Regions from separate parts of the Nesterenkonia maliinae genome, predicted to be linked through region 1. Evidence: predicted binding sites of a transcription regulator. Region 1 holds the regulator's gene; the other holds the start of a gene.
The links. The regulator HspR, encoded in region 1, represses chaperone genes until heat shock. The targets are predictions, from matches to a motif close to AAGTTGAGTCNNNNNGACTCAACTT.
Positions count from the first base shown of each region.

Region 2: ACHAA4_RS13255 (Hsp20/alpha crystallin family protein) is a predicted target of HspR. The motif match lies at 1,498-1,522, and genes of this name have one in related genera.

Region 1 is NZ_JBIMEY010000002.1:457,234-461,710, forward strand. Features, by position in the region: gene dnaK (molecular chaperone DnaK) at 1-206, shown strand, start outside; gene ACHAA4_RS06580 (nucleotide exchange factor GrpE) at 219-1,085, shown strand; gene ACHAA4_RS06585 (DnaJ C-terminal domain-containing protein) at 1,116-2,111, shown strand; gene ACHAA4_RS06590 (heat shock protein transcriptional repressor HspR) at 2,126-2,590, shown strand; gene ACHAA4_RS06595 (penicillin-binding transpeptidase domain-containing protein) at 2,672-4,477, shown strand, end outside.
Region 2 is NZ_JBIMEY010000008.1:85,807-90,283, reverse strand. Features, by position in the region: gene ACHAA4_RS13265 (TM2 domain-containing protein) at 55-501, shown strand; gene ACHAA4_RS13260 (siderophore-interacting protein) at 523-1,389, opposite strand; gene ACHAA4_RS13255 (Hsp20/alpha crystallin family protein) at 1,614-2,063, shown strand; gene ACHAA4_RS13250 (VOC family protein) at 2,145-2,546, opposite strand; gene ACHAA4_RS13245 (TetR/AcrR family transcriptional regulator) at 2,622-3,212, shown strand; gene purU (formyltetrahydrofolate deformylase) at 3,225-4,100, opposite strand; tRNA gene ACHAA4_RS13235 (tRNA-Asn) at 4,207-4,278, opposite strand; gene ACHAA4_RS13230 (LOG family protein) at 4,389-4,477, shown strand, end outside.

The sequences.
Region 1 (4,477 bases):
CACTCGAGGGCGAGGACAACGCCGACGAGGTCAACGCCGCGTACGAGAAGCTGCAGGCCTCCCAGGTCAAGATCGGGGAGGCGCTCTACTCGCAGGCACCCGACGGCGCTGACAACGGCACCGGCGAGCCCGCGCAGAACGAGGACGAGGACATCGTCGACGCAGAAGTCGTCGACGAAGAGGACGAAGCCGAGAAGAAGAAGTAGGGGGTCTGACACATGGCAGATCACAAGAACCCTGAGGTTCCCAACGCCGAGGATCCCGACGAGCAGGATCCCGTGCAGGATCCGTTGGCCCAGGCCGAACAGATCCTGCAGGACCTCCCCGAGGAGGACCCGCAGGACATCGAGGCACTCGGCGGCGAGGGCCGGCAGGAGAGCTCCGGCGAGACCGGGGACCCGGTCACCGCGGCCGAGACGGCCGGCACGACGTCGGAGGATGTCGACCCCCGCGTGGCCGAGGAGCCCGAGCTCACTGAGGTCTCTGCGGAGGACGACTTCGCCGGTGGTGTGGAGACCGAGCCGGAAGAGCGGATCCAGGCAGCCGACGAGTTCCTCCGTGGCACGGAGGAGGAGGCGATCGCCGAGGCAGCCATGGAGATGGATCCGGAGGCGGTCCTGGCCGAGGACAGCATCCGCGAGGAGGCCCCTGCCCAGGACGGTCTCCGCGAGGCTGAGCTGCAGGCCGACCTCCAGCGGCTCCAGGCGGAGTACATCAACTACCGCCGCCGGGTGGAGCGCGATCGGGCGACCGAGCGCGACCGGACCAAGGGTCAGCTCATCACCGAGCTGATGCCGGTCCTGGACGACATCTCCTCAGCCCGCCAGGCCGGAGATCTCCAGGACGGTCCGTTCGCGCACATCGCGACCCGACTGGAGTCGGTGCTGCAGAGCCAGGGCCTCGAGGTGCTGGGCGAGATCGGGGAAGCCTTCGATCCCAACCAGCACGAGGCCATCATGGCTCAGCCCCACGATGAGATCCCCGCCGACCACGTGGCCATCGTGCTGCGTGCCGGCTATCGCCACGGTGACCGCCTGCTTCGGGCGGCCCAGGTGATGGTCTCCTCAGGGCCCGAGCAGAGCTGAACCTAGAGCAGCAGAAAGGAGGGAGGCGCCATGGCCTCACAGGACTGGATCGATAAAGATTTCTACGCCATCCTCGGCGTCTCCCGCGATGCCTCTGAGGAGGACGTCAAGAAGGCGTACCGAAAGCTTGCCCGGAAGCACCATCCCGATAAGAACCCCGGTGATGAAGCGGCCGAGCAGAAGTTCAAGGACGTCGCTGAGGCCCACTCCGTGCTGGCTGACAAAGAGCAGCGCGAACAGTACGACGCCGTCCGCGCCATGGGCTCGGGCGCCCGATTCTCGGGCGGCCCGGGCCCCGGCGGGGGAGGCGGCTTCGAAGATCTCTTCGGAAACCTCTTCAACGGGGGGTCCGGCGGCGGGCGCGGCGGATTCGGCCGCGGCGGCGCCAACGGCCCCGACCTCTCGGACCTCTTCGGAGGAGCCGGCGGGTTCGGCGGCTCCGGCCGGTTCGGCGGGGGCGGGGCCCCCGCGAAGGGCGCCGACCGCACCGCGCGGACCACGATCTCCTTCGGCGGAGCCATCCGTGGCACCACCGTCGGGCTGCGTGAGCCGGACGGCGGCGTCATCGACGTCCGGATCCCCGCGGGGATCCGCACCGGCCAGAAGGTGCGTGTGAAGGGCAAGGGCCAGCGCGGCTCTGGCGGCGCCGGTGACCTCCTGGTCGAGGTGGCCGTCTCGGCTCACAGATTCTTCGAGCGCGAGGGCGATGACATCCGCATCCACCTGCCCATCGCCTTCGACGAGGCCGCGCTGGGCACCGCCGTGCAGGTCCCGACGGTGCACGGCGAGAAGGTCAACATCAAGATTCCCGCCGGGGTGACCTCCGGACGCGTGCTGCGGCTCAAGGGTCACGGCGTGCGCCGCAAGGAGAAGGGTCGTGAGGTCGCCGGCGACATGCTCGTCACGGTTCAGGTCCAGGTCCCCAAGGAACTCTCCGCCGAAGCGGTGGAGGCCGTGAAGGCCTATGCGGAGGCGACCAAGGGGCTTGATCCCCGGAAAGGCCTCGAGGCGAAGGCGGTGCTGTGATGGTGGACCCTCGGATGCGTGACCCACGGATTCTGGACTCCCGGATGCTCGAGCCCGAACACCGGCATGCACCGATGTTCGTGATCTCGGTGGCCGCCGAGCTCGCCGACATGCACCCCCAGACGCTGCGTCAGTATGACCGGATCGGTCTGGTCACCCCGCGGCGCCAGGGCGGACGCCACCGGCGCTACTCCCCCTATAACATCGAGCAGCTCCGCCAGATCCAGCAGTTCTCCCATGAAGGAGTCTCACTCGAAGGCATCCGACGGATCCTCGAGCTGCAGAACCGGGTCGAGGTGCTGGAGGAGACCGTCGAGGCGCTGCGCCACGAGCTGCGCGAATCAGAGCGGCACTCCACCAAGCCGCGCTTCTTCGCCGTGGGTCCGCACGGAGACGTGGTCACGGTGGCCCGCGGCCGTCGCGCCCGGGCGAACAGCCAGGCGCTGGTCCTCTGGGAGCCCACCCCACGCCGTCGCTGACCTGCGGCTGCTTCGATCGGACCGGGTCTTCACCCGCGAGTCCTGCCCGCGACGCGCCCGGGCGGCCGCGATACTGAGCCCATGTCTGTCTCCTCAGGTCCCCGGCTGATCGTTCCCAGTGCCGTGGGGGTCGCAGCACTGATGCTGCTCACCAGCTGCGGCGCCGATCCTGCCGAGTCCGTGGACGAAGCCGCGGGCGCCGTGGCCGAGGCGATCTCCAGCGGGGACTTCTCCGCGCTGAGCTTCTCCTCCGGGGATCCCGAGACCATGGCCGCGGCCGTGGAGAACCTCCATGCACCCTTCGAGGAGATCGATCCTGAGGTGAGCGCCGGAGAGGCGGTGCTCGATGTGCCGCCCGATGACTCTCCTCGCCCGGTGACCGCCACGGTCCCGCTGCAGCACAGCTGGGAGCTCGAGGACCTCGGCATCGACGGTGAGGCCTGGACCTACGAGACCTCCGCCGAGCTCGTCTATGACCAGGAGACCGAGGTCTGGGCGCTCGCGGCGGAGCCTGCGATCATCATGCCCGACTACACCGGTGACGAGACGGTCAGCCTGGTCACCACCCGCGCCGACCGCGGGCGGATCATGGACGATGACGGACGGGCCATGGTCTACAACCGCGACGTCGTCCGGCTGGGCATCGACAAGTCGGAGCTCGCCCAGGACGGGGAGCCCGCGGACGAGGACACCCTGCGCTCCTCCGCCGAGGCCCTCGCCGAGCTGGTGGAGATTCCGGTGGCCCCCTACGTCGAGAGCGTGCTGGGCGGCGGTGACCTGGCCTTCGTCGAAGCCATCACGCTGCGCAGCTCCGAGGGCGATGTCACCGCCACCGACGTCGAGGCGATCTCCGGGGCCATCGCCATCGATGACCAGATGTCCTTGGCAGACTCTCGGGACTTCGCCCCGCTGCTGCTGGGCCGCGTGGGACCGGTGACCGCCGAGGCCCTGGAGGAGGATCCGAGCCTGAGCGTCGGCGACACCATCGGGACCTCCGGCATCCAGGCCTCCTACGAGGACACCCTGCGCGGCACCCCTGGCATGGCGATCCAGATGAACGGCGAGACCCTCTACTCGGTGGAGCCGCAGGACGGCGGAGACGTCGAGACCACGATGGTGCCCCGGCTGCAGGACCTTGCCCAGGGCATCGTGGACGACCAGGACACCATCGGCGCCGTCGTCGCCATCCGGCCCTCCGACGGCGGCATCCTCGCCGCCGCCAGCCACGTCCCCGACGGGAGCTTCGTGGAGATCGCCACCCAGTCCACCTACGCGCCGGGCTCCACCTTCAAGGTGGTCTCCTCCCTGGCCATGCTGCGCGACGGTCTCACCCCCGACACCGATGTGACCTGCTCGGACCGGACCACCGTGCACGGACAGTCCTTCGAGAACTACAGCAGCTTCCCCTCGGAGTACCTCGGCGAGGTCCCGTTCCGCGATGCCGTGGCCGTCTCCTGCAACACCGTCTTCGCCGACGCCTACGACGACGTCAGCTCCGAAGAGGTCCACGAGGCGGCGGTCGACCTCGGCATCACCGAGGAGACGAACCTCGGGGTGCCCGCCCGGATGGGCTCCGTGCCGCAGGACTCCGAGCTGAACCTGCATGCCGCGAACCTCTTCGGCCAGGGCGTGGTGGAGTCCTCCACGCTGGGCATGGCCACGGTCACCGCCTCGATCGCCGCCGGGAGCACGGTCCACCCCCACCTGGTCGTGCCGGGGGAGGACGTGGAGACCCCGGAGAGCGGGATCACTGAGGATGAGGCCGAGGACCTGCGCACGCTGATGACCGACACCGTGAACTTCGGCTCGCTGGAGTCCCTCGTGGACGTCCCGGGCGAGCCGATCTATGCCAAGACCGGCACCGCCGAGGTCGGCGACGGGGATGAC
Region 2 (4,477 bases), on a different contig from region 1:
GCTCAAGGGTGGGTGTTCAGTTCACTACAAACTACCACCTATACGATTGAAGACATGGCTGACCAGTACGATTTCGAAGAGCTCTATGCCAACACCTACACGGAGGCTGACCAGCGCGCCTACGAAGCGGAGCCGGCATCGGAGAAACGTTTTGCGGTCGCCTGGCTCCTGACACTTCTGCTGGGTCCCGCGGGGGCGCATCGCTGGTATCTGAACCGTCCCGTCTCGGCGGTTGTGATGGCTGTGGTGAGCATCACGGCAGTCGTGCTGATGGTCGCCGACCAGGCGAACCTCGGGCTGCTCTGCGTGACCGTGGTCTTCGTGTGGACCCTATTGGACATGATCATGCTGCTGGCCGGGCAGATGCGCGACACCCACGACCTGCGCCTGGCCGGGCACCGGGAGCGCGCAGGCCTGTTCTCCGCAGTCACCGTGGTGCTGCTGGCACTCGCCCTGATGGTCGCCCTGGTGATCGGCACCAGTTCAGGGGTGGCGGGCTGAGCTGGATCCGCGCCTGACGGCTCAATCCTCGATCTGCCCCACCGGGGTGCGCTTCTCCGCCTGGAACTGGTCCTCGATCCGCCCGTGCGCCCAGTAGGCCGAGAGGGACATGGCCTTGCGGTCGAGGCCCTTCTGATCCACCAGCATGCGCCGGATGCGTTTCATCTGGGCGCGCTCGCCGTGCACGAAGACCTGCACATCACCCTCCGGGATGGTCAGCTCTTCCAGGTACTCCGCGAGCATCGCGGTCTCCGGGCTGAAGTCAGCCTCTCGGTGCAGCCACACCAGATCCATGCCGGCGGGGACGTCCAACGGCTGGCGTTCCGTGGCATCCCGAACCTCCACGACGGCGATCCCTTGTGCGTGCTCAGTCATGGACTCCAGCGCCGAGGCGATCGCGGGCAGGGCCGCCTCGTCGCCGGCCAGCAGGTGCCAGGCAGCCTCCTCGCGCGGGGCGTAGCCGCTGCCGGGCCCGAAGAAGCTGATCACGTCTCCCATCTGGGCATTCTTCGCCCAGACTCCTGCGCGGCCCACGTCCCCATGGACCACGAAGTCCACCCAGATCTGCGCATTGAGATGGTCGACGTGCCGGATCGTGTAGGTCCGGGTGGCCGGCATCTGCTCGGTGCTCAGATGCTCGCGCAGGGCGTCCATGTCATAGGGGCGGCTGAGGTCGACACCCTCTGGCAGCAGCGCCGCCTCGGGGCCCTGGGGAAGGAAGAGCAGCTTGATGTATTGATCCGTGGCTGGCGACTCCCCCACGGACTTGAACTCGATCGCGTGAAAACCGGGCCCGCCCAGGACGAGGCGAACCATGTGCGGGCTGAGCTGCTTCTTGGCTTCGACGGCGAGGACGTGCTGGACGCGTGTTTTCTTTGACTTGGACACCCCGGCACTCTAATCGAACCGGACCCGGCGGCGGAGGTCTGCCTCAGTTGGACGGTGCTGTATTGCGACAGAAGTCCGTACCCGAATCTCTGCGTCAATCCTCGAGAAAAGTTGAGTGCATCGTGCTCAAGTTTGGAATATACTGGGCTCAGGTTCCGTTGGAACCATTGCCGCAAGGCACCAACCCTGTCCCATAGAGCAATGAGTATAAGGAGCTGATTGCTGTGATCAACAACTCTCTGACCCGGCTCGATCCCTTCGCTCTGATCGACGACGTCTTCCGCACCGTGCGAGCCCCCTCGATGGACGCGGCCCAGCGCCAGGCCGGTTTCGTGCCCGCCGTGGACGCCCACCGCGACGGGGAGGACCTGGTCCTGCGTGCCGACCTCCCCGGCATCGACCCGGACAAGGATGTCGCGGTGGAGCTGACCGGACGCACGCTGACCGTCTCCGGAGAGCGCCGGAGCGAGACCGAGGCCGAGGGTCTCCGCGAGGTGCGCTACGGATCCTTCTCCCGCACCATCACTCTGCCGGGCGAGGTCTCCGGCGACGCGATCTCGGCGACCTATGAATCCGGTGTTCTCACGGTCCGCGTGACCGGGGTCTACGCCACCGAGCAGCCGCGCAAGATCCAGATCTCCTCGACCGAGCGCGCACAGAAGATCGAGTCCTGATCCTTGCCCTTCTCGTTGAGGGGCGGATTCTCCGATCAGTTTGACCCGATGTCGGGGTCATCTGCCCGCAGAATCCGCCGCTCACCGTTGGTATTGGGCATACTCGGCGCTGGGTTCGATCTGTTGGATGATGTCGATCAGGACCCCGTCGGGAGCCTTGATGACGAAGTGCCGCTGGCCGAAGTCCTCGCTGCGCAGCGTGAGTGCGACGTCCAGGTCGCCGCGCGACGTCAGCTCTGCATGGACTGCGTCGACGTCGTCGACCTCGACGTTGAGCAGCAGCCCCTGTGCCGTGGTGCGGTGGCCCTCCGGAATCGTCGGGTGATCCCAGGCCAGGATCGCGAGCTCGAAGCTTTCGCGCTGGAGGCTGACATACCAGTCCGAGTCGTAGACCGGCTCGAAGCCCAGCACCTCGCGATAGAAGGTGGCGGTGGCGCCCACGTCTCGGGCCATCACCACCGGATAGAAGCTTGACCAACCCATGAGCGAACTCCTTTACGTACTATATGTATGTAACGCAGTCAAGCTACATACTCTCTGTACGTAAAGGAAGGTTCCATGCCTCGAGCCAGTGCCGCCGCGGCCGCGCAGACCGCCGACGATATTCTTCGCTCGGCGGTCCGACTTCTGGCTGAACGTGGCTTCGCTGAGCTTTCCATCGATGAGGTCGCCCGAGCCGCTGGGGTGACTCGCGGTGCGGTCTACCACCATTACGGCAATCGCCTCGGACTGTTCACCGCCGTCGCGGGAGCGCTGCAGGCCGACGTCGCCCGGTCGGTGGTCTCCGCCGCCGAGGCCGCCGGAGACGGGCCCGAGGAGCAGCTGCGCGTGGGCTGTCATGCGTTCCTGGATGCGATCACCTCGGCCTCCATGGCGCGGACGCTGCTGGTGGATGCTCCCTCGGTCATCGGCTGGTCCACCTGGCGGGCGCAGGATGCGCAGAACTCGGTGGCCCAGCTTCGCCTCGCGCTCTCGGAGGCCGGGGTCCCGGCTGAACTGGTGGACGCGACCACCGCGCAGCTCTCCGGGGCGATGAACGACGCCGCCCTCTGGATCAGTGAACAGCCTGACCAGGCCGCGGCTCGCGAATCGGCACACCGGGTGCTGGACCGACTGATCGACGCGGTCCTCCCCCACCCTCCCCGTTGAGGGGGAAGGGGGCTAGAAGACGATCGTGGTGCTGCCGTTGCGGATGACACGGTCTTCGCAGTGCCACTTCACCGCGCGGGAGAGCACGGCGCGTTCGACGTCGGCGCCGAAGCGGGTGAGCTGGGCGACGTCGTCGCTGTGCGAGACCCGGATGACGTCCTGTTCGATGATCGGACCCTCGTCGAGGTCCTTGGTCACGTAGTGGGCGGTGGCGCCGATGAGCTTCACCCCGCGGTCAGCGGCCTTCTGGTACGGGCCGGCACCGATGAAGGCGGGCAGGAAGCTGTGGTGGATGTTGATCACCGGGGCGCCGACGTGGTCGAGGAAATCCTCGGAGATGATCTGCATGTACCGGGCCAGCACGATCATGTCGACATTGCCCTGCAGCAGCTCCAGATGCCGGGCCTCGGCAGCAGCCTTGTCCCCGTTGACCACCGGGACGTGGAAGTACGGGATCCCGAAGGGGCGCACGTCCTCGGCGAGGTCGGCATGGTTGGAGATGACCATGACGATGTCCATCGGGATCTCACCCCGGCGGTGCCGCCAGAGCAGATCCAGCAGGCAGTGGTCGGTCTTGGACGCGAAGATCGCCACCCGCTTGGGCTGATCTGCCGCAGACAGGGAGTACTCCATCGAGAAGCGGTCCGCCAGCTTGGTCTGGATCGCGTGTTCCACTGCGGGCTTGGCCGCGGCGAGCCCGGGGAGGTGGAACACGGTGCGCTGGAAGAAGCGGCCGTCCTCCACGCCGGTGGAGTACTGGTCGAGGCTGATGATGTTCCCGCCGACCTCGGCGATGAGCTCTGAGACCGCCGCCACGATCCCCGGCTGGTCCGGGCAGGAGATGATCAGCCGGGCGATGTCGTGGGTCTTCGTCTCAGTGGCGCGCATCAAGTCTCCGAATCGGGTTCTCCAGGTCAGTGCGGCGGAACAGCGTCGCACGAAAAACACTATGGCATGAAAAACGCCCCCGCCCGTGAGGGCGAGGGCGGATCTGCTCCCCCAGTTGGATTCGAACCAACAACCGCTCGATTAACAGTCGAGTGCTCTGCCGTTGAGCTATGGAGGATTGCGACTGAAAAAGTCTAGCAGGGGTTCCCGGCCGCTGGGAAATCGCTGTGGAACTATAGAACTGTGAGCCCTATTTCACTCGACACCCCAGCAGCTGCCCCTCAGCCCATGTTTCATGCTCTCACGGTCTTCACCGGTTCCGCGTCCGGGGCCGACCTCGATTACACCGAGGAGGTCCGTCGGCTCGGCACCGCGCT